One region of the Streptomyces sp. NPDC020965 genome, then DNA from elsewhere that is predicted to be linked to it. Evidence: riboswitches for the same ligand, from Rfam matches in the RefSeq annotation. Region 1 holds a riboswitch; each other region holds the start of a gene.
The links. A riboswitch is a leader RNA that binds a small molecule or an ion and turns the genes downstream of it on or off. The one in region 1 is predicted to bind thiamine pyrophosphate.

Region 1 (10,389 bases):
GGGGCCGGCCCCCGGTCGCCGAACCGGTGTGGACGACCACGCCCAGGGCCCCGATCTCCCGGCCCCGGCGCAGTGAGTGCCGGAGCGACTCCACCGACCTCTCGGCGGTCGCCTCCGTGTGCGAGCCGAAGTTGATCAGATACGGGGCGTGGACGTACACGGGCAGCCCGGCCTCGGCACAGCCGGCGCGGAACGCCTCGTCCTGTGCGGGGTTTCCCGGGGGCGTCGCCCAGCCGCGCGGGTTGGCGACGAAGACCTGGAGGGTCTCCGCCTTCAGCTCACGGGCGTAGCCGAGACCGGTCCTGGCGAGGCCACCCGCCACGGGTACATGGCCGCCGACGGGGTTGCGCATAGGTGTTCACGGTTCCTTGGGTGTGCTGGTGCGTGCGGGCCGGCGCCGCTCACAGTCTCTTGATCCTGATGGTGATCGTGCTGTCCTCCGGGGCCCGGTCGTCCGCCGCGGGGGACTGGCTCTCCACCGTGTTGCCCAGGAACGGGAACGCCTGCTCGACCTTCACCCGGAAGCCCGCCGCCTCCAGCTCACTCTTGGCCTCGGCCTCGGAGCCGCCGACGACATCGGGGACCGCGACCATCCGCGGGCCCTTGGAGACCGTCAGGGTGATCGTGTCGCCGGTGGCCAGCCGGGCGTCCTCGGCGGCCGACTGTCGGGCGACCGTGCCCGCGTCCTGCGGGGAGTTGATCCGCTCGGCCGCGATCCGGACCCGGAAACCGGCGCCCTCCAGCTCCTCGGTCGCGTCCTCCGCCGAGTCCCCGAGCACTCCGGGGACCTCGATCGGGGCACCCTTGCTCACCACCACGGCCACCGCGGAGTCCGGACTGCGCCCGGTGCCCGCCGCCGGATCCGTACTGATGACCGAGCCCTGTGGGACCTCCGCGCTGAACGCCCGGGTGACCACTCCGGGCGCGAGGCCGAGGTCGGTCAGTCTGCGCTCGGCGGTGGCGAGCGGATCGCCCCGCACATCGGGCACCCGCACGATCTCCGGGCCGCGCGACACGATCAGCGTCACCGAACCATTGCCGCGGATGCGCTCCCGGGGCGCCGGATCGCTGGTGACGACCGTCCCGCGGGTCACCGACTCGCTGAACTCCCGCCGTACCTCCCTGACGTCGAGACCGGCGCCGTCCAGAGCGCGCCCGGCCTCGCTCTCGGTCTTCCCGATCAGCGCCGGCACCCGGGTGAACTGGCCGGAGTTGATGTACCAGACACCGGCGCCCACGCCGAGCGCGATCAGGACGGCCGCCAGGATCGCGAGCATCCCCCGCCTGGGCAGCGCCGGAGGTCGGGGCAGCCGGGAGGTGCGGGACGGCGGGGCGGGCGGCATGGTCAGCCGGGCCGTGGGGTTCGCCTCCTCGCGCGGGAGGGGGCGCGCGAGCACGTCCGTACGCTCGTCGCTCCCGTCGGTCCGGCCCCTGGCGTCCGCCTCGCCCTCGGCGATCGCGCCCGGAGGCACCAGGTCGAGCTGCTCGGCCGTGAGGGCCGCGCGGGCCAGGCGCGCCCGGGCCAGCAACGCGACCGCGTCATGCGGGCGGACCTCGGGATTGCGGGCGGTGGCGCTCGCCACCAGCTCGTCCAGCTCGACGGCGAGCCCCGGCACCAGGGCGGAGGGCGGCGGGACGTCGTCGTGCAGATGCCGGTAGAGGATCTGCGCCGGGGTGTCCCCGGAGTGCGGTTTGGCGCCGGTCAGCATCTCGTGGAGGACCACTCCGCAGGCGTACACATCGGTACGGGTGTCGGATGTGCCGTCCTCGATCTGCTCCGGCGCGAGGTAGGAGATGGTGCCGAGGACGGTGCCGGTGGTGTTGGTGACCGAGCCGACCGCCCGCACCAGGCCGAAGTCGGCGACCTTCACCCGGCCGTCGTCCCCGATGAGCACATTCTCCGGCTTGATGTCCCGGTGGACGAAACCGGCCCGGTGCGCCGCCCCGAGCGCGGCGAGCACCGGCTCCAGGATGTCGAGCGCCGCTCTCGGCCGGAGCGCGCCGCGCTCGCGCAGCACATCACGCAGGGTGACGCCGGCGACGTACTCCATGGCGAGATAGACATAGGCGCCCTCGGCGCCCTGGTCGAAGACGCCCACCACATTGGGGTGGGCCAGCCGGGCCACGGATTTGGCCTCGCGGATGAAGCGCTCCACGAAGGAGACGTCGGTGGCGAGGGCCGGATGCATCACCTTGAGCGCCAGCTCGCGGTCGAGACGGGTGTCGACGGCCCGGTAGACCGTGGCCATACCGCCGACGGCGATGAGCGCCTCGACGCGGTAGCGGCCGTCGAGCACATGCCCGACGAGAGGGTCCTGGAGGGTGTCCACAGAGCGATTCTACGAGCCGCCACCGACAGACCCGCCGCGCCGGGGCGGGACCGGGTCCGGATCGGAGCCGTCCTGTGACAGCGCCGACCTCCCCCGCCCTCCGGGCGGACGACGCTACTTTGAAGACACTCCCTAGGCCCTGTCCGGTCGGCGGGCGCTCACCGGAAGGCCGGGCGCTCCGGGTCCAGTGCCGCCCGGCCCGCGAACGGGGAGGACGCCTCGGCGAAGTGCCTGCGCGGGATCCGGCCGGCCCGGTGCGCGAGCCGGCCCGCCTCGACCGCGTGCCGCATCGCCTCCGCCATCAGCACCGGCTCCTGGGCGCGGGTCACCGCGGAGGCCAGCATCACGGCCGCGCACCCCAGCTCCATGGCGAGCGCGGCGTCGGACGCGGTGCCCGCGCCGGCGTCCAGCACCACCGGTACGTTCGCGTGCTCCACGATCAGTTGGAAATTGTGCGGATTGCGGATGCCGAGCCCCGAGCCGATCGGTGAGCCCAGGGGCATGATCGCCGCGCAGCCCACGTCCTCCAGCTTCCGCGCCAGCACCGGATCGTCACTGGTGTACGGGAGGACCGTGAAACCGTCGTCCACCAGGGTCTCCGCCGCGTCCAGCAGCTCGATCGGGTCGGGCAGCAGGGTCCGCTCGTCCGCGACGACCTCCACCTTGATCCAGTCGGTGCCCAGGGCCTCCCGCGCCAGCCGGGCGGTGAGCACCGCCTCCCCGGCCGTGAAGCAGCCCGCCGTGTTGGGCAGGACGCGGATGCCGAGCCGCTTCAGGACGGAGAGCACCGAGCCCTGGACGCTCGGGTCGAGGCGGCGCATCGCGACGGTGGTGAGTTCGGTACCGCTGGCGACGAGGGCGCGCTCCAGCGCGTCGAGGCTCGCCGCACCCCCCGTACCCATGATCAATCGGGAGTCGAAGGAGGTGTCGCCGATGGTGAGCCGGTCGTCGGACATAGCGGTTCAGCCTCCCTGGACGGCGGTGAGGACTTCCACCCGGTCGCCGTCACCGAGCTGGGTGCCTGCCCACTGACTGCGCGGTACGACCGCCTCGTTGACGGCGGCGGCGACTCCGGACGGTGCGGTGGAGAGATCCGCGACCAGGCGGTCCAGGGTCGTTCCGGTGGCGAGTTCACGCCGTTCGCCGTTGACGGAGACCACCATGGGAAGAGTGTTCATACGGGCTGCTCCTGGGGGGCCTGGGAGAGGAGGTCTGGGGCGGCCGGCGAGCCTGCTGAGGCCGGTGTGACCGGTGTGACCGGAGCGAGGGGCGAGCCTGCCGCGACCGGGGCGAGGGGCGGGAAGCGGCGTGGGCTGAAGGGGCGGGCCTCCTCCGGCAAGGCGCCTTCGGTCAGCGCGGTCGCCATGGCGTCGCCGGTGACCGGGGTCAGCAGCACTCCGTTGCGATGGTGTCCGGTGGCCAGTTGCAGCCCCGGCAGGGCGGTCGGTCCGAGCAGCGGGGCGTTGTCGGGAGAGGCGGGGCGCAGCCCCGCGCGCGTCTCGGTCAGCGGGAGTTCGGTGATGCCCGGCACCAGTTCATGGGCGTCGCGCAGCAGCTCGTACACCCCGCCAGCGGTGACGGTGGTGTCCCAGCCCATCTCCTCGCTGGTCGCGCCGATGACCAGCTCGCCGTTCTCGCGCGGCACCAGATACACATGACCGCCGCGCACCACGGCGCGGACGGTCCGGGAGAGGAAGGGGGCGTACGCCGTGGGCACGGCCAGCCGCAGTACCTGGCCCTTCACCGGGCGCACCGGGGGCAGCACCTCATCGGGCACTCCGCCGAGCCGTCCGCTCAGACTGCCGCCCGCGAGCACCACCTGGTCCGCGCCGAGTGCGGTTCCGTCCGCGAGGACGGCTCCGACCGCCCGGCCGCGCGCGACCGACAGCCGTTCCACCCAGTCGCGGCGGAACGCCACCCCGGCCCGCTCGCAGGCCGTGACCAGGGCGGACGCCAGTCGTCTGGGGTCGACCTGGTGGTCACCGTCGACCCGTAGCCCGCCACGGACACCCGGGGCGAGCATCGGCTCCAGTCGGCGGCACTCCCGGCCCGTCAGCCACTCCGAGTCCAGTCCGCAGCGCTGGTGGAGGGCGTGGAGTTCGCGGAGATGGGCCCGGTCGTCGGCGTCGAGGGCGACGGCGAGGGTGCCACAGGCCCGATAGCCGACGCCCGCACCGCTCGTCTCCTCCAGTTCGGCGACGAAGTCGGCGTAGCGGCGGGCGGATTCGAGGCCGAGGGCGAGCAGGGTCTCCTCGCCGTAGTGCAGTTCGGTGACGGCCGCGAGCATTCCAGCGGCGACCTGCGCGGCCCCGCCGCCCGGTGCCGGATCGGCGACGGTGACGGTCAGTCCGCGCTGCGCCGCGCGCCAGGCCGTGACCAGACCGATGACACCACCGCCGATGACGAGCACGTCCGACGACCGACCGGTCGTGGTCGGCGGACCGGCGCCGGTGTCGGGCGGCCAGGGATCGGCCGGACGGGTTGTCCGGCGCGCCGTGGGGAGTGTCTCGGGGGTGCGCTTCTCGGGAATCGGCGGCATGGGCGGTCGGCCCCTCCCTTCGCCGGCATGACCCGGATCAGGTTCGTACGGTCGGAGGCCGTCCAGCCTCCCTCTCAGCCCGGTGCGTCCGGGCTCCCGCGAGTGTTTTACGGTGGCCACCCTAACCCCAGGCCCCACAGCGCGGTAAGGCGCGGTGGGAGCCGACGGGACTTCGGCGCAAGGGAGCAGTGCCATGGCAAGGTCACTCGACGGGCTCGTCCTCTCACCGGTGGCGGATCAGGCCCCGGGGCAGGTGGGTACCCTCACCCGTTTCCGGTACCACGAGCGGCACGGCCAGATCTGGGCCGAGTACGAGGGCGGCGATGTCGCCCGCGGTCATCTGGTGGGCACCCGGGCCGGCGACCGGCTGGACTTCCGCTACGTGCAGTTGAGGACGGACGGCAGCACCGCGTCGGGGCACTGTGTCTCGGTCGTGGTGGAACTGCCCGACGGCCGGCTGCGGCTGGAGGAGTCCTGGGAGTGGGAGTCCAGCGAGGGCAGCGGGACGAGTGTGGTCGAGGAGGTGCCCCGGGAGCCCGGTGACCCGTCCTGGTCGGGACTCTTTTCTGACGGTTCGTCAGATGCGTAAGGTGGGCATGTGAGCGAGCAGCGGAACGAGCAGCGGACGCGGCGCGTGGTCGTCGCCGGAGCGGGGATGGCCGGCGTGCAGACCGCCGTCGCCCTGCGCGAACAGGGCTTCACCGGTTCCATCACCCTGATCGGCGCCGAACCCCATCAGCCGTACGACCGGCCACCCCTCTCCAAGGCGATCCTCCTCGGTGCGGCCGAGGGGTCCGCCTTCGAGATCGACTTCGAGGCCCTCGATATCGACCTCCACCTCGGCCGTGAGGTGACCGGCGTACGCCCCGCGGAGCATCTGCTGGACACCGAGGCCGGGCCCGTCCCGTACGACACCCTCGTGATCGCCACCGGGGCGGAGCCGCTCCACCTCCCCGGCACCGGGACCGTCCCCGGCGTCCATCTGCTGCGCACCCTGGACGACGCCGCCCGGCTGCGGCCCGTCCTCGCCGAGCGGCACGACATCGTCGTCATCGGCGCGGGCTGGATCGGCGCCGAATTCGCGACGGCCGCCCGCGAGGCGGGCTGTGCCGTCACCGTCGTCGAGGCCGCCGACCGCCCCCTGGCCGGCGCGCTGCCCGCCGAGGTCACCGCCCCGATGGCCGATTGGTACGCGGCGCTCGGTGTCGAACTGATCACCCATGCGCGCGTGGCGGGCATCGAAGCGGGAGCCGTCCTGCTCGCCGGGGGGCGGCGGATCGCGGCGGACGCCGTCGTCGTCGGCATCGGCGCACGCCCCGCCACCGACTGGCTCGCGGGCTCGGGCATCGAGACCGATGCCGCGGGCGCCGTCGTCGCCGACGCGAGTCTGCGCACCTCGCGGCCCGATGTGTACGCCGTCGGCGACTGCGCGTCCTTCCCCTCCGCCCGCTACGGCCGGCGCCTGCTCGTGCACCACTGGGACAACGCCCTCCAGGGCCCTCGGACGATCGCCGCCAACGTGCTCGCCGAGGAGCGGGGCGAACCACCGCTGAGTTACGACCCGGTCCCGTACTTCTGGTCCGAGCAGTTCGGGCGGTTCGTCCAGTACGCCGGGGACCACGCGGACGCGGACACCACCCTGTGGCGCGGCGGCCCGGCGGACGACGCCTGGTCGGTGCTGTGGCTGCGGGACGGCGCCCTCGTCGCGCTGCTTGCCGTCGGCAGGCCCCGCGATCTGGCCCAGGGCCGCAAGCTCATCCTGTCGGGCGCGCGACTGGATCCGGGGCGGGCCGCCGATGCCTCGGTCCCCCTGAAGGCCGCGTCGGGCTGAGCCGTCCCGGAGCCGGTCAAACGCCTCTGACCAGGAATCCCGCCCCGATTCCGACCGTGGGGGACGCGCTGGACCGAGGGCCCGACTACCGACTGTCAGTCCCAGATGGCAGGCTTGTCCCGTGACCGAGATTGACGCAAAGATCGATGCACTCGTCCCCGACTGGCTCACCCTCCCCGATATCGCCGAAATGTTCGATGTCCAGGTGACGCGCGTCCGGCAGTTGGTGAAGGACGGCCAGCTCATCGCCGTGCGCCGGGGGGAGAACCGGGTGCTGATGGTTCCCGCCGCCTTCATCAGCGATGACCGGGTGGTCAAGGGCCTCGCCGGCACCTTGACGCTCCTGCGGGACGACGGCTTCTCCGACGCGGAGATGCTGGAGTGGCTCTTCACTCCCGACCCGAGCCTGCCGGGCACCCCCGCGCAGGCCCTCAGCGAGAACCGCGGCACGGAAGTGAAGCGCCGCGCCCAGGCGCTCGCTGTCTGACGCACCCGCTCGCCCGACCGACGCCCCCGGCGGGCGTCACCGACCCCGGAGTCCACCGGCGGACGGTGGCGCCGGCCGCGGCCGACTCAGCGCTGCGCGGGCGACGGGACCCTGTTCCCCCGCCCGCGCACCGTCGTACCCACAGGGGGGATTCACCATGTCCACGATCCGTGCGCGGTTGTCCGACGCCCGGCTCTATCTCTGCACGGACGCCCGCGACGCCCAGGGTGACCTCCCCGAGTTCCTGGACGCCGTCCTCGGCTCCGGGGTGGACATCGTGCAGTTGCGCGACAAGGGCATGGAGGCCGCCGATGAGCTGGACCGGCTCCGGATATTCGCCGACGCCTGCCGGCGCCACGGCGCCCTGCTCGCCGTGAATGACCGCGCGGACGTCGCCCACGCCATCGGCGCGGACGTGCTCCATCTGGGCCAGGGCGATCTGCCGGTGCCCGCCGCCCGCGCCATCCTCGGCGACGACGTCCTGGTCGGCCGCTCCACCCACGCCGAGTCCGAGGTGGCCACCGCCGCCGTCGCCCCCGGCGTCGACTACTTCTGTACGGGGCCCTGCTGGCCCACCCCCACCAAGCCCGGACGGCACGCCCCCGGGCTCGATCTGGTGCGGTACGCGGCTGCGCTGGGGACCGCCCGGCCCTGGTTCGCGATCGGCGGCATCGACGCGGCCAACCTCGACCAGGTGCTGGACGCGGGCGCGCGGCGGGTCGTCGTCGTCCGGGCGATCACCGAGGCCGATGATCCGGCCGCGGCGGCGGCCGACCTCGCCCGGCGGATCCGCGAGCGCGCCGAGTGACCCGTCCCGTCGGTGGCTGAGCGCGCCAGGCCCCCGGCCGGGGGTGACCGTCCCCGACGGCGGTGCCCCCGGCCGGTGACGTCCCCGATGAGGGGCCGGCGTTTCCGGGCGGCGGATGTGGTCCCGGCGGGAAGGTGATGTTCCGCACCGGACGCGAGGGCGTTCCCGGTTCCTGCGCCGGTGTCGGCCATCCGTTCGGGTCGCGGAATCGCGCCGCGGAACGCTGGGTTCCGAGGGCATCGTGCCTGGTCCCGGGGGTGTTCGGGCTGTCTGGTGGGGAGCGGGTGGGCCATGCCCCCGGCGGTCTCCCACCAGGTTTCGGCCACAGGTGTGGTGATCAAGCCGATTGCGGACAGTCCGTGTCCGATTGCTGGACTCCGGTTGGGTGACCCTCTGGCCACGATTAACCTGCCAGTATGGCCCTCGGAACAGCTTCGACCAGGACGGATCGCGCACGGACGGTGCGCGAGATGCTGGCGACAGGTAGAACGACCTACTCCTTCGAGTTCTGGGCGCCCAAGACCGAGAAGGGCGAGCGGAATCTCTGGAACGCCCTCCGCCGCGTCGAGGCGGTGGCCCCCAGCTTCGTCTCCGTGACCTACGGCGCCGGGGGATCGACCCGCGCGGGCACGGTCAGGGCCACCGAACAGATCGCCGCCGACACCACGCTCACCCCGGTCGCGCATCTCACCGCGGTCAACCACTCCATCGCCGAACTGCGCAATATGGTCGGCCAGTACGCGGACGCCGGTATCCGCAACATCCTCGCCGTCCGGGGCGACCCGCCGGGTGACCCCATGGCCGAGTGGGTCGAGCACCCCGAAGGCGTACGGTATGCGGCCGATCTCGTCCGACTGATCAAGGAGTCCGGGGACTTCTGCGTCGGGGTCGCCGCCTTCCCCGAGATGCATCCGCGTTCCGAGGACTGGGACACGGACATCCGGCACTTCGTCGACAAGTGCCGGGCCGGGGCCGACTACGCCATCACGCAGATGTTCTTCCGGCCCGAGGACTATCTGCGGCTGCGGGACCGGGTGGTGGCGGCGGGCTGTGACACCCCGATCATCCCGGAGATCATGCCGATCACCAGTGTCAAACAGCTCGAACGCTTTGCCCAGCTCAGCAACGCGGTCATCCCGTCGGAGTTGAAAGAGCGGATCCTCTCCGTCAAGGACGACCCCGCCGCTGTACGCTCCATGGGAATCGAGTTCGCGACGGAGTTCTGCGCGGAACTGCTCTCCGAGGATGTCCCCGGACTGCACTTCATCACGCTCAACAACTCGACCGCGACACTGGAGATCTACGAGAATCTCGGACTGCACGAGCAGTCGTGATCGGCCGTACCCGCCCTCAGCCGGGGCGGCGGCCGAAGGAGAGGGGCGGGCATGGGCTGGACGGTCCTCTATATCGCTTTCGGAGTCGTCGCGCTGTGGCTGCTGGGTGAGGTGCTGCTGCAGTACAAGGCGCGCCTGCAATGGCGCCTGCTCGCCTTCGGCGGCTTCCTGGGCGTCGTCCTCGGTGTGCTGATCCCTTCCGTGGTGGTGATCGCGATCGGTGCCATCGCCTTCGCGACCGGGCAGACCTATGTGACGCTCTCCTTCCGCCGGGGGTACGCCACCGGCTGGGCGATCGGCGGGCGCGCGGACGCCGACAGCGGTGCCGCCGAGGCCGGTGCCACCGAGGCCGGCGCCGCCCCCAGCGCGAGCCGTCGCCGCAAGGCGGGCGCCAAGAAGGCCGGGCGGGAACCCGCCCTGGAGGTCTCCGCCCTGGAGGAGAACGCTCCCGCGTACGACCCCGTCCCCGCTTACGACAACGCTCCCGCGTACGACACCGCCGCCTTCCCGGCGATGGATCCCCAGGCCCGGGAGACCGACGCCGATCCCGTCTACGCCCCGCTGCCGATGCCGGACGACACCGCCGGATACGGCGTCTACAGCGATACCGCCTATGACGCCCTGCACCAGGGACAGCACCCCGGCCCGGACCACGACCGCGAGCGGGTCCAGGCCGAGGGCGACCCGAACCACGTCGCCTACGACGGCCCGTACGACCCGTACTACGGCGACCGGCAGCCGGCCGGCCAGGACGGCGCGTACGACTACAACGACGGCCAGCAGTACGCGGCGTACTCCGACCCCTATGTCGGCGGCCACGGCCAGCAGTACGAGCCGTACGGCGGATACGACAACACCACCGACCGCGACGGCCACGACAGCTTCGGAAATCAGCAGCAGTACAACCCGGATCCGTACTACGCGCAGCAGCCGTACACCGACACACCGCCCGGCGGTGTCTGGGTGCCGCAGCAGCGGGACGACGAGCGGCCCCCGGACCCCGCCGCCGAACAGCCACCGTACGGCTACGACACCGGCTACAACGAACAGCAGCACTACC
Region 2 (10,389 bases), on a different contig from region 1:
AATTCGACGACCAGCCGTTCGCGCAGCCCCCGGTCGAGCTGGCCGAGCGGCTCGTCCAGCATCAGCAGCCGGGGTTCCGGCGCGAGCGCGCGGGCCAGGGCGACCCGCTGCTGCTCGCCACCCGAGAGCGAGGCCACCGCGCGGCGCCGTGCGGTGGGCAGTCCGACCAGCTCCAGCAGCTCACCGACCCGACGCTCCCGCTCGGTCCGTCCGATCCCGCGCGCCCGCAGCCCGAAGTCGATATTGCCGCCGACATCGCGCTGCGGGAAGAGTTGGTGGTCCTGGAACATGAGCCCGACCCCGCGCCGGTGCACGGGCACCGCTGACTGGTCCGCCCCGGCCAGCAGCACCCGCCCGGAGTTCACCCCCTGGAGCCCGGCGACGACCCGCAGCAGCGTGGACTTGCCGCTGCCGCTCGGACCGAGCACGCAGACGATCTCGTGCTCGGCGACCTCCAGCGCCACGGCGTCGAGGGCGGCGCGCGCCCCGAACCGTACGGTCACCTCGTCCAGTGCGAGCAGGGCCATCAGAACTCCCCGGCCGACGTCGTACGGACCCGGATCCGCTCCAGCAACAACAGCGCCACCGCGCACACCACCATCAGAATCGTGCTCAGGGCCATCGCCTGGCCGTAGTTGAGTTCACCGGGCCGGCCGAGCAGTGCCGCCACCGCGACCGGCAGGGTCGGCCGGTCGGGCCGGGCGATGAAGACGGTCGCGCCGAACTCGCCGAGCGAGACGGCGAAGGCGAACCCCGCCGCGATCAGCGTCGCCCGCCGCACCAGCGGCAGATCGACCTCCCGCCACACCCGGAACGGGGAGGCGCCGAGCACCGCCGCGGCCTCCCGCAGCCGCCCGTCCACCGCCCGCAGCACGGGCAGCATCGTCCGCACCACGAAGGGCACCCCGACCAGGGCCTGGGCCAGCGGCACCAGGATCCAGGAGGTCCGCAGATCGAGCGGCGGCTCGTCGAGCGTGATCAGGAAACCGAAGCCGACGGTCACCGCCGACACCCCGAGCGGCAGCATCAGCAGCGCGTCGAAGCCCCGCACCAGCCGCCCGGCCCGTCGGGTGAGCGCGGCCGCCGCCAGCCCGCCGACGACCACCGCGATGACGGTCGCGACCAGTGCGTACTGGAGGGAGTTCGCCACGGCGTCGATCGGCGGGACGAGGAAGGCGCCCCCGCGCTCATCGATCGAGCCGAGCGCCCGGTAGTAGTCGAAGCCGTACCCCGTGGGCGTGGCGAGGGAGCGCTCCACCAGCACACCGAGCGGGAGCAGCAGAAGCAGGACGATGGAGAGGAGCACCCCGCCGAACAGGGTCCACTGGCCCGCCCCGCGCGGCCTGCGCGCGGTCCGCGCCGGATCCACCAGGCTGAGCGCGCCCTCCCGCCGCCGCACGGTCCGGGCGTGCACGGCGAGCACGGCGCCGACCGCCGCGAACTGCACCAGGGTGAGCACGGCGGCCGTCCGCAGGTCCAGCAGTTGGGCGGTCTGCCGGTAGATCTCCACCTCCAGGGTGGCGAAGGTGGGTCCGCCGAGGATCTGCACGACGCCGAAGGAGGTGAAGGTGAAGAGGAAGACCATCAGGGCGGCGGCGGCCACGGAGGGCGCCAGCGCCGGGAGGGTCACCCGGCGCCAGGCCGCGAACCGACCGGCGCCCAGCACCCGGGCGGCCTCCTCCTGCCGGGGGTCGAGCTGCGCCCACAGCCCGCCCACGGTCCGGACGACCACCGCGTAGTTGAAGAAGACATGGGCCAGCAGGATCGCCCACACGGTGGTGTCGAGCCGGACACCCCACGCCTCGTCCAGCAGCCCGCCCCGGCCCAGCAGCGCCAGGAAGGCGGTGCCGACGACCACGGTCGGCAGCACGAACGGAACCGTCACCACCGCCCGCAGCAGCCGTTTGCCGGGGAAGTCGAAACGGGCGAGCACATACGCGCCGGGCAGGGCGATCACCAGGGTCAGCGCGGTCGAGGCGAGCGCCTGCCAGGTGGTGAACCAGAGCACCCGCTGGAGGTCGGCCCGGCCGAGCACCTCACCGATCCCGCCGAACTGCCAGACTCCGTCGATCCGCAGGCCGCGGCCGACGATGGAGGCGACGGGATAGGCGAAGAAGACGGCGAAGAACGCGACGGGCACGATCATCAGACCGAGCCGCGTCACGTTTCCCCGTACCCCTGACCCGGCCCCGCGGCCGGCCGGAGTTACTTCACGACGAGCGAGGACCACGTCTGAACCCACTGCTCACGGTTCCTGGAGATCTTCTCCGGGGTGACGGTCTTCGGCGTGCCGACCACCGCGCCGAAGTCGGTGAAGAGCTTGGGCAGCTTGGCGCCCTCGATGACCGGGTTGACGAACATCTTCAGCGGCATGTCCTCCTGGAAGGCCGGCGAGACCAGGAAGTCCAGCAGGGCCTTGCCGCCCTTGTCATTCGCCGCGCCCTTCAGCAGGCCCGCGAACTCGATCTGCCGGAAGCAGGTGCCGGTGGCGACCCCGGTCGGCGCCTGCGTGGGCTGCGGCTCGGAGTAGAGCACCTCCACGGGCGGGCTGGAGGCGTACGAGACGACCAGCGGCCGGTCCGCTTTGGCCTTCTTGCCCCCGGCCGATCCGGAGAACTCCTCGTTGTACGCCTGCTCCCAGCCGTCGACCACCTTGACGCCGTTGTCCTTGAGCTTCTTCCAGTAGTCCTGCCAGTCGGTCTCCCCGTACTCGGCGACGGTGCCGAGGAGGAAGCCGAGCCCGGGCGACGAGGTCGCCGCGTTCTCCACGACGAGCTGGTTCTTGTACTCGGGCTTGATCAGGTCGTCGAAGGTCTTCGGGGGCGCCAGCTTCTTGTCGGCGAAGAACTTCTTGTCGTAGTTGACGCAGACGTCGCCGGTGTCGACGGGGGTGACCCGGTGCTTCTCCCGGTCGAGCTGGACGGCGTCGGAGACCCGGTCCAGGCCCTTGGCCTCGTACGGAGTGAACAGGCCGTTGTCGAGGGCGCGGGAGAGCAGGGTGTTGTCGACGCCGAAGAACACATCGCCCTGCGGGGAGCCCTTGGTGAGGATCTCCTTGTTGAGGGCGGTGCCGGCGTCGCCGCTCTTGAGCACCTTGACGGTGTAGCCGGTCTCCTGGGTGAACCGCTTCAGTACGGTGTCGGACGCGGCGAACGACTGATGGGTCACGAGCGTCACGGTCTTGGACGCCGAGCCGCCGGACGAACCGGACCCCGATTCCTTGGACTCGTCCGAACCGCCGCCACAGGCGGCGAGCGTGGTCACGCCCAGCGCTGCGGCCAGCGCGGTGACCGTGATCCTCTTGGTGGTGCTCACTGACATTCCTCCTGGGTATGACCAGGAAGAGACGCGGCCCCGCCCGGTTCTCGCGAGAGAATCCGGGCAGGGCGCAACAGCTTGAGTATCGACCGAACTTCCTACCCGGAATGACCCGGGCGAGGTTCAGAGGGTCTGCGGTCTGATGGGCACCGCACTCTCAGCGCTGTGGCGCTCCCCTGTCGGAAAATATGCAAATGTGTTCGACTTCAGAGTACAAGGCCGCCACCGCGCGACGGCGGCGCCCCGGCCCCGAGCCCCAGGTGGGGAGCCGGGGTCAGCGCTCGGTCGCGGCGAGCTGCCCGCAGGCCCCGTCGATTTCCTGCCCCCGGGTGTCCCGCACGGTCACCGGCACCCCATGGGCGGCGATGGCCGCCACGAATGCCTTCTCGTCCTCGGGCCGGGAGGCGGTCCACTTCGACCCCGGCGTCGGGTTGAGCGGGATCAGGTTCACATGGACGCGCTTGCCCTTGAGTAGCCGGCCGAGCAGATCGCCACGCCATCCCTGGTCATTGATGTCCCGGATGAGCGCGTACTCGATGGAGATCCGGCGGCCGGACTTCTCCGCGTACTCCCACGCGGCGTCCAGCACCTCGCGGACCTGCCAGCGGGTGTTGACCGGGACCAGGGTGTCGCGCAGCTCGTCGTCCGGAGCGTGCAGCGAGACGGCGAGTCGGCATTTGAAGCCCTCGTCGGCGAAGCGCAGCATCGCGGGCACCAGACCGACCGTCGAGACGGTGATCCCGCGCTGCGATATGCCGAGGCCGTCCGGCTCCGGGTCGGTGAGCCGGCGAATGGCACCGACGACCCGCTTGTAGTTGGCGAGCGGCTCGCCCATCCCCATGAACACGATGTTGGACAGCCGCGCGGCCCCGCCGGGGACCTCGCCGTCGCGCAGTGCGCGCATGCCGTCGACGATCTGGTGGACGATCTCGGCGGTCGACAGATTGCGGTCGAGCCCCGCCTGCCCGGTGGCGCAGAAGGGGCAGTTCATCCCGCAGCCGGCCTGCGAGGAGATGCACATCGTGACCCGGTCCGGATAGCGCATCAGCACCGATTCGACCAGCGTGCCGTCGTGCAGCCGCCACAGCGTCTTACGAGTGGTGTCGTCGTCACAGGAGATGTGCCGTACGACGGACATCAGGTCGGGCAGCAGTTCGGTGGCGAGCTTCTCGCGCGCGGCGGCCGGGATGTCGGTCCACTGGGCCGGGTCGTGGGCGTACCGCGCGAAGTAGTGCTGCGAGAGCTGCTTGGCGCGGAACGGCTTCTCGCCGATGGCGGCGACGGCGTCCTTGCGCTCGGCGGGCGTGAGGTCGGCGAGGTGCCGCGGGGGCTTCTTGGCTCCGCGCGGCGCGACAAAGGTGAGTTCTCCGGGCTTGGGCATGGTGCATCCAGTGTCGCAGAGATACGAGAAGGGGCTCGCCACCCTGTGGATAACGAGCCCCTCACAAGAAAAACCGCAGGTCAAACGCCTCGGGAAGGCGATCAACCGCTTCCGACGAAGATCACCAACAGCAACCACACCACCGGCGCCGTCGGCAGGAGCGAATCCAGCCGGTCCATGATGCCCCCGTGGCCCGGGAGCAGCGTGCCCATGTCCTTGATGCCCAGATCCCGCTTGATCATCGACTCGCCCAGATCGCCGAGCGTGGCGGTGACCGCGACCGCGAGGCCGAGCAGCAGCCCCTGCCACCAGCTCCCGCCGTCGATCAGGAACTCCATGCAGAGCGCGCCGCCCACCATCGCGAAAGCCACCGCGCCGAGCAGTCCCTCGCGGGTCTTCCCGGGGCTGATGCGCGGCGCCAGCTTGCGCTTCCCGAAGCGCCAGCCCACCGCGTACGCGCCGGTGTCACTGACCACCGTGAGCAGGAGGAAGGTGAGCACCCGCTGCGAACCGTCGTCCGCGGTGAGCATCATCGCCACGAACGTCGCCAGGAACGGCACGTAGAACGCCGCGAAGACCCCCGCGGTGACGTCCTTCAGATATCCCTCGGGCGGTTCGGTCATCCGCCAGACGAGCACGGCGAGCGCCGTGAGCGCCATGGCGACCCAGGCACCCTCCGCGCCCCGCACATAGCCGGCGACGACCATCGCCGCACCGCCGACCGCGAGCGGGACGAGCGGCGCCTTGATGTCCTTGCGCTCCCGGAGCCGGGTGGTGAGCTCCCAGAGGCCGACGACGACGGCGACCGCGATCACGCCGACGAACACGGCCCTGACGATGAAGAGCGAGGCGACGATCACCGCGCCGAGCCCCACACCGACCCCTATGGCCGCCCGGAGGTCCCGACCGGCCCGCTTCTTCTGCCGGCCGGCCGCCCTGCCGGATTCCCCGGCTGCGCGGCCCGGCCGGGACGGCTCGGGGTGCGGCGGAGGGGACATGGGCTCCTGCGGAATGTCGTCACGGAACAGGGGACCGCTCGGCCGAGCGGCCCCCTGGTCGCGCGCCTCGCGTCCGTCACGGCCATCAGGGTCTTCGGCGTCTCTACCTGCGTCGGGGAAGTCCGGCACGATGGGCATGGGCCGAGTCTGCTGTGCCACATGCTGATCGTAGGCGGGACCCGCCGAGGCAGGACCCTGGTCGGGCGGTCCCCAGAGGCCGGTGCTCGGCGGGGCCCCCCAGGAAGAGTCTTTCATCAGACCTCAAGCAGCTCGGATTCCTTGTGCTTCAGCAGCTCGTCCACCTGCGTGACGTACTTCGCGGTGGTGTCGTCGAGCTCCTTCTCCGCGCGGCGGCCCTCGTCCTCGCCGACCTCGCCGTCCTTGACCAGCTTGTCGATGCCTTCCTTGGCCTTGCGGCGGACGGCACGGATCGAGATCTTGGAGTCCTCGGCCTTGCTCTTCGCGACCTTGATGTAGTCGCGGCGGCGCTCCTCGGTCAGCTCAGGGAACACCACTCGGATGATGTTGCCGTCGTTGCTGGGGTTGACTCCCAGGTCCGAGTCACGGATCGCCTGCTCGATGTTGCGCAGCGCGCTCTTGTCGAACGGGGTCACCACGGCCATCCGCGGCTCCGGCACCGAGAACGAGGCCAGTTGGTTGATCGGGGTCAGCGCACCGTAGTAGTCGGCCACGATCTTGTTGAACATCGCCGGATGCGCACGTCCCGTGCGGATCGCGGCGAAGTCCTCCTTGGCGACGACGACGGCCTTCTCCATCTTCTCCTCGGCCTCGAGGAGGGTCTCTTCGATCACCACTTGCTCCTGCGTGTCTTGAGTGGGCCCGGTATGCACCTGGGCGGGCGGACCTGTCGCGTCTTCCCCTGCACGGTGTCCGACCGGCAGGACTCTGTCTATCCCCGTCTGTTCCCGGGTGTCCGGCTCCGGACATCCCTGGACACCCGCGGTCAGGCTCGGGTGCCCTTGGCGTTCACGAGCGTGCCGATCTTCTCACCCTTGACGGCGCGCGCGATATTGCCCGCCGCGAGGAGTTCGAAGACCAGGATGGGCAGGGCGTTGTCGCGGCAGAGGGTGACGGCGGTGGCATCGGCGACCTTCAGGTCGCGGGTGATCACCTCGCCGTACTCCAGCGCGTCGAACTTCACCGCGTCAGGATTGGTCTTGGGGTCGGAGTCATAGACTCCGTCGACGCCGTTCTTGCCCATCAGCAGGGCCTCGGCGTCGATCTCCAGGGCCCGCTGGGCGGCGGTGGTGTCGGTGGAGAAGTAGGGCATGCCCATGCCGGCGCCGAAGATGACGACCCGGCCCTTCTCCAGATGCCGTACGGCCCGCAGCGGGATGTACGGCTCCGCGACCTGACCCATGGTGATGGCGGTCTGGACGCGGGAGTCGATGCCCTCCTTCTCCAGGAAGTCCTGGAGGGCGAGGCAGTTCATGACGGTGCCGAGCATACCCATGTAGTCGGAGCGGGCCCGGTCCATGCCGCGCACCTGGAGCTCGGCGCCGCGGAAGAAGTTGCCACCGCCGATGACGACCGCGATCTGGGCACCGTCGCGGACGACCGCGGCGATCTCGCGGGCGATGTCGTGCACGACATTGGGGTCGACGCCGAGACCCCCGCCGCCGGAGAACGCCTCTCCGGACAGCTTCAGCATGAAGCGCCCGGCCTTGTTCACGTCATGCTTCCCGTCGTGGTCACTGTTGCCGACAGCCTGAGAGGCGTCCGCGCCCTTGTTCATGGAGATCTCCTCGTGCACATACGAAGGAGGCCATTGCCGGTGGGTGCTGGTGTCCCTGTCGGCAATGGCCTCCTCGTCAGATCTGCGGTCGTCCGGCGCTTCAACGGAGTTGTGCCGCCTGGCACACGCGGCCGATGACCGCGTGGGAAACCCTAGCGGGCTCCCGGACCGATCGCGTACTCGCCGTAGTCGCTCAGGCGCCGACGCGGATGCGCGCGAAGCGCTTCAGCTCGACACCGGCCTCGTCAAGAATCTTCTTGACGGACTTCTTGCTGTCCTTCGCGAACGGCTGGTCGAGGAGAGTGATCTCCTTGAAGAAGCCGTTGACGCGACCCTCGACGATCTTCGGGAGGGCGGCCTCGGGCTTGCCCTCCTCGCGCGAGGTGGCCTCGGCGACGCGACGCTCGTTCTCGACGACATCGGCCGGAACGTCCTCACGGGTGAGGTACTTCGGCGCGAAGGCGGCGATGTGCTGCGCGACGTCCTTGGCGATGTCCGCGTCGGCCTTGTCCAGCTCGACCAGGACGCCGACCTGCGGCGGGAGGTCGGGCATGGTGCGGTGCATGTAGACGCCGACGTACGCGCCGGTGAACTGCGCGAAGCGGTCGAGGACGATCTTCTCGCCGAGGTTGGCGTTGGCCTCGTCGACGTACGCCTGGACGGTCTTGCCGGCCTCGATCTCGGAGGCGAGCAGCGCCTCCAGATCGGCCGGGGACGTCGCGGCGACGTGGGCGGCGAGCGTGTTGGCGACGGCCTGGAACTTGTCGCCCTTGGCGACGAAGTCCGTCTCGCACTTCAGCTCAAGGAGGACGCCGGAGGTCTTGTCCTCGGAGATGAGGGAGACGACGGCGCCGTTCTCGGCGTTACGGCTCTCGCGCTTGGCCACGCCCTTCTGGCCCTTGACGCGGAGCACCTCGACGGCCTTGTCGACGTTGCCGTCGGCCTCGTCGAGCGCCTTCTTGCAGTCCATCATGCCGGCGCCGGTCAGCTCACGGAGCTTCTTGACGTCAGCGGCGGTGTAGTTCGCCATGTCCTTGAATCTCTTCTCGAAAGTCGAAAATCGAAGATCTGTCGAAGTCGGGAAGTCCGTCGACGATCTACGGGTGTGCGGCGGGGGCCGGTGCAGATGACACCGTCCCCCGCCGTTCACCTACCGAAGCTGTGCGGCGGTGGTCAGCCCTGCTCGGCGTCGGCGGCCGGAGCGGCAGCCTCGGCCTCGGCGGCGGGCGCCTCAGCGGCAGGCGCCTCGACCTCGGCGGCCGGAGCAGCCTCGGCCTCAGCGGCGTCGGCAGCGGGCGCCTCGGCGGCGGCCTCAGCCGGCTTCTCAGCGTCGTCGGCCTTCTTGTCGCCCTCGAGCAGGTCGCGCTCCCACTCGGCGAGCGGCTCGCCGGCGGCCTTCTCGCCCGGCTTGGAGTCACCGGTGGCCACGCCGGAACGGGCGATGAGGCCCTCGGCGACGGCGTCGGCGATCACGCGGGTGAGCAGGGTGACGGAGCGGATCGCGTCGTCGTTGCCCGGGATCTTGTAGTCGACCTCGTCGGGGTCACAGTTGGTGTCGAGGATCGCGACGACCGGGATGTGGAGCTTGCGCGCCTCACCGACGGCGATGTGCTCCTTCTTGGTGTCCACGATCCAGACGGCGCTCGGCACCTTCTGCATCTCGCGGATACCGCCGAGGGTCTTCTCCAGCTTGGCCTTCTCGCGGGAGAGGACGAGCAGCTCCTTCTTGGTGAGGCCGGAGGCGGCCACATCCTCGAAGTCGATCTGCTCAAGCTCCTTGAGGCGCTGCAGACGCTTGTAGACGGTCGAGAAGTTGGTGAGCATGCCGCCCAGCCAGCGCTGGTTGACGTAGGGCATGCCCACGCGCGTCGCCTGCTCGGCGATGGCCTCCTGGGCCTGCTTCTTCGTACCGACGAACATGATGGAGCCGCCGTGGGCGACGGTCTCCTTGACGAACTCGTAGGCGCGGTCGATGTACGACAGCGACTGGAGCAGGTCGATGATGTAGATGCCGTTGCGCTCCGTGAAGATGAATCGCTTCATCTTCGGGTTCCAACGACGGGTCTGGTGACCGAAGTGGACGCCGCTTTCCAGCAGCTCCCGCATCGTGACGACGGCCATGGCCGTATCTCCTTGGATTCTCGGTTGTTTCCTGACGCCCCGACGCGCCGTGCCACGAGGGACCGAGGAGCGCGGCCACCAACCAGAAAAGGTGAGTGGTGGCGGGGCGTGCGAAGTCGACCCGGTGACCCGGATCGCCAGAAGAAGTGTACGGGACCGAGGCGGCCCCGGGTGACGGCGCTGTCCACAACCGGTCGGTACTCCACAGATCGGGAGCATGATCCACTCAGCAGGGGCGGGGTGCGGGACGGTCTGCCCCATGGATCGCAGCCGAATTTCCCGTCTTTCACCACTCCTGCTCCCGCTGCTGATTTCCCTTCTGTTCCCGCTGCCCCCACCGCTTCCCGCGGCAGCGGCCCCGACTCCGCGGGAGGCCCGCCCGGCAACGCTCCGTGACGGCCGGATCTGGCCACTGGGTCCTCCGAATCCCCGGGTCGTACGGGGATGGGAACCGCCTCCGTCGACGTACGCGCCCGGGCACCGGGGGGTGGATCTCGCCGCGCCACCGGGGACACCGGTGCGGGCGGCGGCGGCCGGGCGGATTGCCTTCGCGGGACGGGTGGCGGGGCGCGGGGTGCTCACCATCGCCCTCGCGGCCGGGGCGGGCGGACCGCTGCGCACCACCTACGAGCCGGTCCGCGCACTGCTCCCGGCCGGCGCAGAGGTGGCCGCGGGCCGGCTGGTGGCCCATGTCGAGCCCGGGCCGTCACACTGCGTCACGGGATGTCTGCACTGGGGCCTGCTGCGCGACCGGGAGTATCTGAACCCGCTCGCACTGCTGCGCCGGGCCCCGTCGAGGCTGCTGCCGATGGGGG
Region 3 (10,389 bases), on a different contig from region 1:
GGCGGCCACCCGCTCATGGGCGACGGCGAAGCCGACCCGCAGCCCCGCCAGTCCGTACGCCTTGGAGAAGGTGCGCAGCACCGCCACATTGGGGCGGTGCCGGTAGATCTCGATCCCGTCCGGCACATCGGCGTCCCGGATGAACTCCCGGTACGCCTCGTCCAGCACCACCAGCACATCCGACGGCACCCGGTCGAGGAACCGTTCCAGCTCGGCCCGGCGCACCACCGTGCCGGTCGGGTTGTTGGGATTACAGATGAAGATCAACCGGGTCCGGTCGGTGATCGCTTCGGCCATCGCGTCCAGATCGTGCACCTCGCCGGCGGTCAGCGGCACCTGCACCGAGGACGCACCGCTGACCTGGGTGATGATCGGGTACGCCTCGAAGGAGCGCCAGGCGTAGATGACCTCATCGCCCGGGCCCGAGGTGGCCTGCACCAACTGCTGGGCCACGCCCACCGACCCCGTACCGGTGGCCAGATGTTCCAGTGGCACGCCGAAACGATCCGCCAGCTCGCTCATCAGACCGCTGCACGCCATGTCCGGGTAGCGGTTGAAGGTGCCCGCCGCGGCCATCACCGTCTCCATCACCCCGGGGAGCGGCGGATACGGATTCTCGTTGGAGGACAGTTTGTACGCGGCCGGGCCGCCGGCCGCCGCGGGCCTGCCGGGCCTGTAGGTGGGGATGCCGTCCAGTTCGGCGCGCAGTTTGGGGCTCGTCTCACTCACCGCAGGTCCTCCTCGACCGTCCGCACACCGCGCGGAACCCTCACATCCGAAGCATGACGAAGCATGACGTCGGAACCAATACTGCTCACCCTATGAGGATTCCCGCCCGCCGCGTATGGCCGGAGCGGGGAAGATCCGGACCCGGTCGCGGACCGCCGTACGGAACGTGGCCGGGTGCGGGTGCGGGTGCGGATCGGAGCCTGCCCCGCGCGCATCCCCCGAGCGGCCGGCGGATCGCACGGAAGGAGCAGGACGGACCGCCCGTCCGGGAGCGCGCACGGGGGGACCACGGCAGGGGGGCGCACGATTCCCTGGCGCACGCCGGTGGCTCACTCCGTAGCGCGCATCCCCCGTAGAGGTGAGTTGAGACCTCGCCGAAACATCCCCCTCTCCGTAGGACGATGCGGCAAGAAGGGCCATACGGTGTAGGCGGAACGTTCAACTCCCTTAATTTCCAAGGCAGTTGATGCGCTATGATCATGCAGAAACGTGCCTGTCAACGAGTGAATATGCGACCGGCCCAACCGTCCATGCGAGCCCTACTATCGGCTCGCCATGACAGCAGCAGGGAAGCACCAGGTGAGCCGGACGGACACATCCCGCCGGGGGAACCGGCAAGGTCGGGCGGGCATCCGAGACGTCGCCGCCGCAGCCGGTGTCTCCATCACGACTGTCTCCGACGCGCTCAACGGGAAGGGCCGGCTCCCGGACGCCACCCGCAGACATGTCCGTGAGGTCGCCGACCGGTTGGGCTATCGCCCCTCCGCAGCGGCCCGAACCCTCCGTACCGGCAAGTCGGGCCTCATCGGCCTGACCGTGACGACATACGGGGATGAACCTTTCACCTTCACGGAGTTCGCGTACTTCGCCGAGATGGCCAGAGCCGCGACCTCCGCGGCGCTCGCCCGCGGCTACGCGCTGGTCATCCTCCCCGCCACCTCACGACACGACGTGTGGTCGAATGTCGCGCTCGACGGCACGGTCGTCATCGATCCGTCCGACCACGATCCGGTGGTCACCGAACTCGTCCGGCAAGGGCTGCCCGTCGTCTCCGACGGACGTCCGGCCGGCACCCTCCCGGTCACCGCCTGGGTCGACAACGACCACGAAGCCGCCGTACTCGATCTGCTCGACCATCTCGCCGACGCGGGCGCCCGCCGGATCGGGCTCCTCACCGGAACGACCACCGACACCTACACCCGACTGTCCACCACCGCCTATCTGAGCTGGTGCGAGCGGGTGGGTCAGGACCCGGTCTACGAGTCCTACCCTGCCCACGACCCGTGCGCCGGGGCCGTCGCCGCCGACCGGCTGCTCGCCCGTCCCGACCGGCCCGACGCCGTGTACGGACTCTTCGACCCCAACGGCACCGATCTGCTCGCCGCCGCCAGGCGCTACGGGCTGCGGGTCCCCGAGGATCTGCTGCTCGTCTGCTGCAGCGAGTCGACGGTGTACGCCACCACCGAACCGCCGATCACCACCCTCTCGCTCAAGCCGCGCAGGATCGGCACGGCGGTCGTCCAGCTCCTCATCGACGCGATCGAGGGAATCGATGAGGACGGCCCGGTCGAGCAGGTGATACCGACCGAATTGATCATCCGGACGTCCTCGCAGCGTCGTTCTCCGCGGACGACGGTGAGCGCGCCACGCTCACCGGCACCGGATTAGGGCGTTTCTGATGGATCGGACCAGCCAGCAAGATCCATCAGAAGCCCCCTGGGGCGTGTCCGACACGGCCTAGACCTCACCAATCCGGACGAAACATCTGATGCATCAGGGGTGGGGAATGGATTCACCACCCCTGGTGCGTCACAGAGCGCGGGCCTCATTCCTATGATGGGCGCACGACACCGCGGACCACCCCGACCAGGTTGGGCCGAGAGGTGAACGGCGGCGCGACGGTGGTGGAGGGGTCGATGACTCAGGGGGCCGGTCAGGGACCCGTGGTGCGGACGGCGACATTGCGAGATTTCCGCGTCCCTCCGTACGCGCAGGTGCCGGTTCAGTCGGAGGCGCCGCAGGCGGAGGAGATGCTTCCCCCGCAACCGCCGCACCCTCCTCAAGAACTTCACCCACCCAACGCGGACCAGACGGCACAGGCACCTCAGCAGCCCCATCCGCATACGCCACCCCCTCCGCATACGCCGCCACACCCGCCCGCCCCGCCCCGGAGTCATCCGCCCCAGCAGCAGCCCGTGGCCCCCCATTCAGGCCACCCCGGGAACGCCGTACCGGCCGATGAACCGCCGGAGGGTTACACAGCCACCGAACGCGACCTCCTGGTGATCGGGCGTGACACGCCCGCCGACACCGTCCGGCGGGGGCTCGCCCCCGGCGAGTCTCCGGTACCCGACGGTCTCGGCCCGCTCTACGTCGTCGGCGATGTCCACGGCTACCTCGACGAACTCATCGCCGCGCTCACCGCCCAGGGCCTCATCGACGCCGACGGCCAGTGGGCCGCGGGCAACGCCCGGCTCTGGTTCCTCGGCGACTTCACCGACCGCGGGCCGGACGGGATCGGCGTCATCGATCTGGTGATGCGCCTCTCCGCCGAGGCCGCGGCGGCGGGCGGCTACTGCAAGGCCCTGATGGGCAACCACGAGCTGCTGCTGCTCGGCGCCAGGCGATTCTCCGACACACCGATCGACTCCGGCGCCGGCACCGCCACCTTCCAGGCCGCCTGGCTCCTCAACGGCGGCCAGAAGTCCGATATGGACCGGCTCCAGGACGTCCATATGCAGTGGATGGCCCGGCTCGACGCGGTGGTCGAGGAGGATGCGCACCTCCTGATGCACTCCGACACCACCGCGTACCTCGAATACGGCTCCACCATCGAGGACGTCAACGACACCGTTCACGCCATCCTCACCCGCAATGACGCCGATGAGTGCTGGGACCTCTTCCGCAAGCTCACCAAGCGCTTCGCCTTCCGTGACGAAGCCGGCCCCCAGGCCGTGCGCGAACTGCTCTCCACCTACGGCGGCACCCGTGTCGTGCACGGCCACAGCCCCATTCCGTATCTGCTGGGCGAAGTCGGCACGGAGAACGGCGAGGACGGCGACCGCCCGGTGGTCGACGGGCCGCACGTCTACGCGGACGGTCTCGCCATCGCCATGGACGGCGGCGTGACCATGGCCGGAAAGCTACTAGTCGTCCAACTTCCGCTGCCCGCCTGAGCCAACAGCGACACGCTATTTGTCGAAACCCCCTGTCACCGTGTGCCGTAACCGCTCTACCATCGGCATATCCGTAGCAGGCTCTCCTTCGTATCCACCCAACCGCCCCTGCACAGCGGGGCCGGATCGGGCCTACGGAGCATCGGGGGATGCACATGAATAGCGCTCCGCACCTGCTGACCGAGGATCGCGCCGAGTACGAGCGGATCCTCGAAGAGGCGCTGCGCGATGCCCATGAACGACCGGAACTCACCGCGGTGGGACAACGACTGAACGCCGCGCAACTACGCACGATGGCCCTCAACGCGACGGCGGAGATCGCCTCGTACGCCGCCGCCGAGTACGAGCACTACGTGAGGATCCGCGAGGAGTCGCGCGCGCCGACGGCGACCTCTTCCGTGCGGGGGACGCTGTCGGGTCCCGCCTCCGGTGAGGCGGGTGACAGCGGGGCCGGGCTCTCGGCCGTGGTGACGGTACTGGCCCCCGTTCTCGCCGGGACGGCGGCGGTGATCTTTCTGCTGATCGGGTATCTCTTGAAGATGCTCGACCCCCCACCCTCCTTCGCGACGACCCTGGTCACCGCGGGCTGGTTCTTCGGGGCGCTCACGGCGGCGGCGATCCTGGTCGCGGCGGTCGGACTGCTGCTCACCGCGCTGCGCAACAGCGCGACGCAGGTGCCCGCCGAAGAGACGACCGGGGAGCTTCCCGATGAGGTGGCGCGGGCCAAGGACGCCTGGCGCCATGCACTGTTGGAGCGGGGCATCCTGCCGTATCTGCGGTCCGCGCTGGCGGACCCCAGCACCGACCCGATGACCACGACACCGCAGCGCCCCATCAGCCGTATCCCGAAGGTGGGGTACAGCGGGCCGGACTACTCCAGCCCGAGCGAGGGATCGACGGCGGGACAGCGGCCGACGTTCACCAGCCCGGACTTCAGCAGCCCGGATTTCGGAGGGCCCGAGGCCCGGCCGGAGTGACTTCCGGCGTCACCCCCGCCCGCGTCCGGGCGGGCAAGGGGGTAAGCGCGGACGGGCAGGGGTACGGGGGGTGACGCGGACGCGGCCAGGCATGACACCCGCCCGTCCCGCCCCCGTCCCGCCCCCGTCGTGTCCCGCCTGCCTGCCGCCTGTCTGCTTGCCCGCTTGCCCGCTTGCCCGCTTGCCCGCTTGCCCGCTTGCCCGCCTCAGAGGATGCCCTCGCGCCGGGCGGCAACCCGCCAGGAGGGGAACTCGGACAGCAGCCGGTCGTACAGCTCGGGATCGGAGATACGGCTGATGTCGTCCACCGCGAAGAAGCCGACGTTGTCGACCCGCCGTCCGGCCATGGCGTCGAGGCGCTCCAGCACTCCGTAGTTGGACCGCCCGAGGCCCACGAACTGCCAGAACAGTGGCTCGTCCACCGCCTCCCGCAGTTCCCGTTCGATCTCGGCGTTGCGGTGGACACCGCCGTCGGAGAAGAACAGGACGAGGGTGGGTTCCGACGTCGGGTTCGCCCGGACATAGGCGCGCACCTCGGCGATCACCTTCTGTTCCTCGTTCTGGATGCCGACCGCCCGCATGTCCACCTGGCGGGGATCCAGCCCTCGCCGCGGCTTCCCACGCCATCCGAAGAGGCTGAATTCGCCGACCCGTACATGGAGCTTCAGCCACTCGGGCAAGTCGCCGAGCTCCAGATCGGGCAACCGGGCCGGGTGTGAGGCGAAGGTCCACGCCTGCATGGTGCCGTCGTCGTCCAACTGCGCGGCGACCGCGGCCATCCGCTCGACCACATCGGTGACGACACCCTTCGAGTACAGCGAGGCCATCGACCCGGAGGCGTCCAGCACCAGGATGACCCGGGCCGTGACCCCGGTGGCGCCGTGCTTACGGAGGCTGACCGCCACCTGCTCCTTCCGCAGCGACAGGCGCTTGCGCATATCGACGGGAAGCCGCTCCTCACCCTTGCTGAGACGCGGCCTCGACGCGGCAGCCCCGGCACCGGGCGCGGAAGCCGGAGCGGGAGCCGGTACGGGGGTGGGTGCGGGAGCCGATACGGGAGCCGGAGCGGGCGCGGGAGCCTGCCGGGGCAGGGGTACGGGAGCGGGCGCGGGCGCGGCGGGGGCCGGTGCCTCGTCGACCGTGATACCGAAGTCGGTGGCGAGACCGGCGAGACCGGAGGCGTACCCCTGGCCGACCGCGCGGAACTTCCACCGCCCGGCGCGCAGGTACAACTCCCCGCTGACGAAAGCCGTCTCCGTCGCGGCGTCCATATCGAAGCGGGCGAGTTCGGCGCGCGTCCCGGCGTCCAGCAGCCGAAGCGTAAGACCGGACATCCCGCCGAACGTCCCGCCGTCGGCGGACGCGCACAGGACGACCCGCTCGATACCGGGTTCCAGTTCGTTCAGGGCCACCTCGACCGTATCGGTGACCGTACCGGCGTCCCGCCGCTTCCCCAGATGCCGGACGGCGTCGGACGCATGGCGCGGCTGGTTGTAGAAGACGAAGTCCGCGTCGTCCCGCACCCGTCCGGATCCGGTCAGCAGCAGGGCCGAGGCGTCCGCGTCGGGCGCACCGGGGGCGTCCGTCCAGGTCAGTACCGCGTGCACCGTGGCCACGGAGACCGGACAGTTGGCGCCTTTACTCATTGATATTGCTGTCACCCGGCCAGTCTGCCGAGAATCCGCCCGGCCGAGGAAGATCCTCGCCGTCTCGACTTCCACGATCGGGCTTGCCGGCGGACCGGACGGCGCCCCCTGTGAGGGGACGCCGAGGCCCCAGCCGGACCGCCCGGACCGCCCGGCCCACCGGCCCACCGGCCCACCAGACCGTCAGCCCGTCAGCCCGTCAGCCCGTAACTCTGCTCACTCCACTCACTCCGCGAGTGGCAGATAGACCCGGTTACCGCTCGCGGCGAACTCCTTCGACTTCTCCAACATCCCCTCCGTGACCTCGTCGGCCGTCGCCCCCGGGGCGTCGTCACCGCCGAACCGTTCGTTGATGCTCCGGCTGATTTTCATCGAGCAGAATTTCGGACCGCACATCGAGCAGAAGTGCGCGGTCTTCGCGGGCTCGGCCGGCAGGGTCTCGTCGTGGAACTCCCGCGCCGTGTCCGGATCGAGGGCCAGATTGAACTGGTCCTCCCAGCGGAACTCGAAGCGGGCGTCCGAGAGCGCGTCGTCCCACTCTTGCGCGCCCGGATGTCCCTTGGCGAGATCGGCCGCGTGCGCGGCGATCTTGTAGGTGATGACACCGGTCTTCACATCGTCCCGGTTCGGCAGGCCGAGGTGCTCCTTGGGGGTGACGTAACAGAGCATGGCCGTGCCCCACCAGGCGATCATCGCCGCCCCGATACCTGAAGTGATGTGGTCGTACGCGGGGGCCACATCGGTCGTCAGCGGGCCGAGCGTGTAGAAGGGGGCCTCTTCGCAGATCTCCTGCTGAAGGTCGATGTTCTCTTTGATCTTGTGCATCGGGACGTGACCGGGGCCTTCGATCATCGTCTGCACCTGAAAACGCTTGGCGATCCTGTTGAGTTCCCCCAACGTGCGCAACTCCGCGAACTGCGCCTCGTCATTGGCGTCCGCGATCGAACCGGGCCGCAGCCCGTCACCGAGCGAGTAGGTCACGTCGTACGAGGCGAGGATCTCGCACAGCTCCTCGAAGTTCTCGTACAGGAACGACTCCTTGTGGTGCGCCAGGCACCAGGCCGCCATGATCGAGCCACCGCGCGAGACGATGCCGGTCTTGCGGCGCGCCGTCAGCGGGACGTACCGGAGCAGCACGCCGGCGTGGACCGTCATGTAGTCGACGCCCTGTTCGGCCTGCTCGATGATCGTGTCCTTGTAGATCTCCCAGTTCAGTTCCTCCGCCCTGCCGTCGACCTTCTCCAGGGCCTGGTACAGCGGCACGGTGCCGATCGGCACGGGCGAATTGCGCAGCACCCACTCCCGGGTGGTGTGGATATTGCGCCCGGTGGAGAGGTCCATGACGGTGTCCGCGCCCCAACGCGTCGCCCAGGTCATCTTGTCCACCTCCTCCTCGATGGAGGAGGTGACCGCGGAGTTGCCGATGTTGGCGTTGACCTTCACCAGGAACCGCTTGCCGATGATCATCGGCTCGATCTCCGGGTGGTTGACGTTGGCCGGCAGCACCGCGCGACCGGCCGCGATCTCCTCTCGTACGACCTCGGGCGCGACGTTCTCCCGGATGGCCACGTACTCCATCTCCGGTGTGATCTCGCCCCGGCGCGCGTACGCGAGCTGGGTCACCGCCCGGCCGTCGCGCCCGCGGCGGGGCTGGCGCGGGCGGCCGGGGAAGACCGCGTCGAGGTTCCGCAGTCCGCCCCGCGGTGAGGTGTGCTTGATCCCGTCGTCCTCGGGGCGGATCGGCCGGCCCGCGTACTCCTCGGTATCGCCCCGGCCGGTGATCCAGCTCTCCCGGACCGGCGCCAGACCACGGCGTACATCGGTATCGATCGCGGGGTCGGTGTACGGACCGGAAGTGTCGTACAGCGTCACATCCGCGCCATTGGTGAGGTGCACCTGCCGGACGGGCACCCGGATGTCGGGGCGTGAGCCCTCGACGTACCCCTTGTGCCAGCCCGGCGTGCGCTCTGCCGCCTGGTCGACGGCAGACGTGTGTGCATCCTGAACGGTCATGGAGACCTACTCCCTACGCCGGCATTACCCGGTAACAGGTTCGGCGGTCGACGCAGCGGCTTCCGTGGCTGCCGTACTGGGGTTGGCCAGTCGGCTCGTACGGAGGTCAGCGTCCTCTCAGCCCGGTGCTCCGAGCTCCCGCGTGTGCAAAGGTGCCACCACGCTAGCGTTCTTTCTGGCGCGCTGAACAGAGGCCCCCCGGCGTTCTTGCGATGATCGGTCGGTGACCTCTTCGCCGCCCGACCCCCAGCAGCCGCCCGAACCGCCGCGGGAGGAGCATCTTCCGCACCCCCGGCCGCAGACGCCGGAAGCGCACAGTCACGGCCACTCACACAGCCACGGTCCGGCCGCACCGGTCTCCCGGCACCTGCGCAAGGTCATCGCCGCCGTACTGATTCCGTTCGCCGCCGCGGTGGTCGTGGGGTTGGTGGTGCTCTGGCCCGGTTCCACTCCCGGGCACGAGCGCACCGGTGTGGGGTTCGACCGGCAGACCGAACAGGGCACGGTGACCCGGCTCGACAAGATCGACTGCAAGTCCGCCAACGCGGGCCGGGTGCCCCCCACCGGGGACACCAGCACGCCCGAGGGCAGAGAGGCCGTCAACTCGCAGCAGGGCGAGTGCGGGAAGGCGACGATCAAGGTCACCACCGGCAGTGACAAGGGCCGCACCTTCTCCGAGATCGTCCAGCCGGACGCGCCCCGCCAGTTGGAGAAGGGCCAGGGGGTGGTGGTGGCGTACGCGCCGGACGCGCCGCGCGATCTCCAGTACTCGGTGATCGATGTGGACCGTACGGTTCCGATGGCGCTGCTGGCCGGGATCTTCGCGGTCGCGGTGGTGCTGGTGGGGCGGATGCGTGGGGTGATGGCGCTGATCGCGCTCGCCACGTCGTTCGCCGTGCTGTCGTTCTTCATCCTGCCCGCGATCCTGGCGGGCTCCAATCCGCTGATCGTCGCGGTGGTCGGGGCCAGCGCCATCATGCTGATGGCGCTCTATCTGTGCCACGGTCTGAGCGCGCGGACCTCGGTCGCCGTGCTCGGCACCCTGATCTCCCTGTTGCTGATCGGGCTGCTCGGCTCGCTCTTCATCGGCTGGGCGCATCTGAGCGGCAACACCGACGACAACACCGGCCTGATCCACGGCCTCTACCCCAACATCGACATGAGCGGGCTACTGCTCGCGGGCATCATCATCGGCTCGCTCGGTGTCCTCGATGACGTGACGGTGACCCAGACCTCGGCCGTCTGGGAACTGCGCCAGGCCAATCCGGACATGGGGCCGCGCGCGCTGTACCGCGCGGGCATCCGGATCGGCCGCGACCACATCGCGTCCGTGGTCAACACGCTGGTCCTGGCGTACGCGGGTGCCGCGCTGCCGCTGCTGCTGCTGTTCTCGATCGCGCAGAGCAGCGTGGGGACGGTGGCCAACAGCGAACTGGTCGCGCAGGAGATCGTCCGGACCCTCGTCGGCTCGATCGGGCTGGTCGCCTCGGTGCCGGTGACCACCGCGCTCGCGGCGCTGGTGGTCTCGGCCGACCGGCCGAGCGGCAGCGCGGCGGCACCGGCCGTGGCGTCGGACGGATCGCCCGTACGCGCCGGGGGTACGGGGCGGAGCGGACCGCCGGGGCGGGGTGGGCTGCCGGGCCGGGGGGGTACGGGCCGTCGCCGCAAGAAGTAGTCACGGCCTGGGGCACGGGCCCCGGTCGCGGGATCGGCCCCGGTTTCGGCTTCGGCCTCAACTTGGGTCTCGACTCCCCCGACCGGGGCCCGGGACGGGAGTCGGGCCGGCGCCACCCCGACCGGTGTCGCACGCACCACCGATGCGGCGTAGTGACGTTTCTGCACCGGCCT

Region 2: another riboswitch for thiamine pyrophosphate. It lies ahead of ACH4S7_RS18715 (thiamine ABC transporter substrate binding subunit); the one in region 1 lies ahead of thiO (glycine oxidase ThiO).
Region 3: another riboswitch for thiamine pyrophosphate. It lies ahead of thiC (phosphomethylpyrimidine synthase ThiC); the one in region 1 lies ahead of thiO (glycine oxidase ThiO).

The regions. Positions count from the first base shown of each region.
Region 1 covers NZ_JBIRRE010000001.1:366,473-376,861, reverse strand. Annotated here, with positions in the region: gene ACH4S7_RS01645 (deoxyribonuclease IV) at 1-352, opposite strand, end outside; gene pknB (Stk1 family PASTA domain-containing Ser/Thr kinase) at 402-2,330, opposite strand; gene ACH4S7_RS01635 (thiazole synthase) at 2,489-3,286, opposite strand; gene thiS (sulfur carrier protein ThiS) at 3,293-3,508, opposite strand; gene thiO (glycine oxidase ThiO) at 3,505-4,869, opposite strand; TPP riboswitch at 4,867-4,979, opposite strand; gene ACH4S7_RS01620 (hypothetical protein) at 5,063-5,458, shown strand; gene ACH4S7_RS01615 (NAD(P)/FAD-dependent oxidoreductase) at 5,468-6,700, shown strand; gene ACH4S7_RS01610 (Rv2175c family DNA-binding protein) at 6,822-7,187, shown strand; gene thiE (thiamine phosphate synthase) at 7,345-7,995, shown strand; gene metF (methylenetetrahydrofolate reductase [NAD(P)H]) at 8,412-9,329, shown strand; gene ACH4S7_RS01595 (hypothetical protein) at 9,381-10,389, shown strand, end outside.
Region 2 covers NZ_JBIRRE010000005.1:505,000-515,388, reverse strand. Annotated here, with positions in the region: gene ACH4S7_RS18725 (ABC transporter ATP-binding protein) at 1-527, opposite strand, end outside; gene ACH4S7_RS18720 (ABC transporter permease) at 527-2,146, opposite strand; gene ACH4S7_RS18715 (thiamine ABC transporter substrate binding subunit) at 2,206-3,321, opposite strand; TPP riboswitch at 3,396-3,506, opposite strand; gene rlmN (23S rRNA (adenine(2503)-C(2))-methyltransferase RlmN) at 3,593-4,699, opposite strand; gene ACH4S7_RS18705 (phosphatidate cytidylyltransferase) at 4,801-5,952, opposite strand; gene frr (ribosome recycling factor) at 5,952-6,509, opposite strand; gene pyrH (UMP kinase) at 6,662-7,453, opposite strand; gene tsf (translation elongation factor Ts) at 7,647-8,483, opposite strand; gene rpsB (30S ribosomal protein S2) at 8,627-9,574, opposite strand; partial or broken gene ACH4S7_RS18680 (peptidoglycan DD-metalloendopeptidase family protein) at 9,792-10,283, shown strand.
Region 3 covers NZ_JBIRRE010000003.1:478,771-489,159, forward strand. Annotated here, with positions in the region: gene hisC (histidinol-phosphate transaminase) at 1-729, opposite strand, end outside; gene ACH4S7_RS12570 (LacI family DNA-binding transcriptional regulator) at 1,285-2,397, shown strand; gene ACH4S7_RS12575 (metallophosphoesterase) at 2,631-3,905, shown strand; gene ACH4S7_RS12580 (hypothetical protein) at 4,055-4,882, shown strand; gene ACH4S7_RS12585 (VWA domain-containing protein) at 5,089-6,528, opposite strand; gene thiC (phosphomethylpyrimidine synthase ThiC) at 6,754-8,541, opposite strand; TPP riboswitch at 8,535-8,693, opposite strand; gene ACH4S7_RS12595 (YibE/F family protein) at 8,765-10,216, shown strand.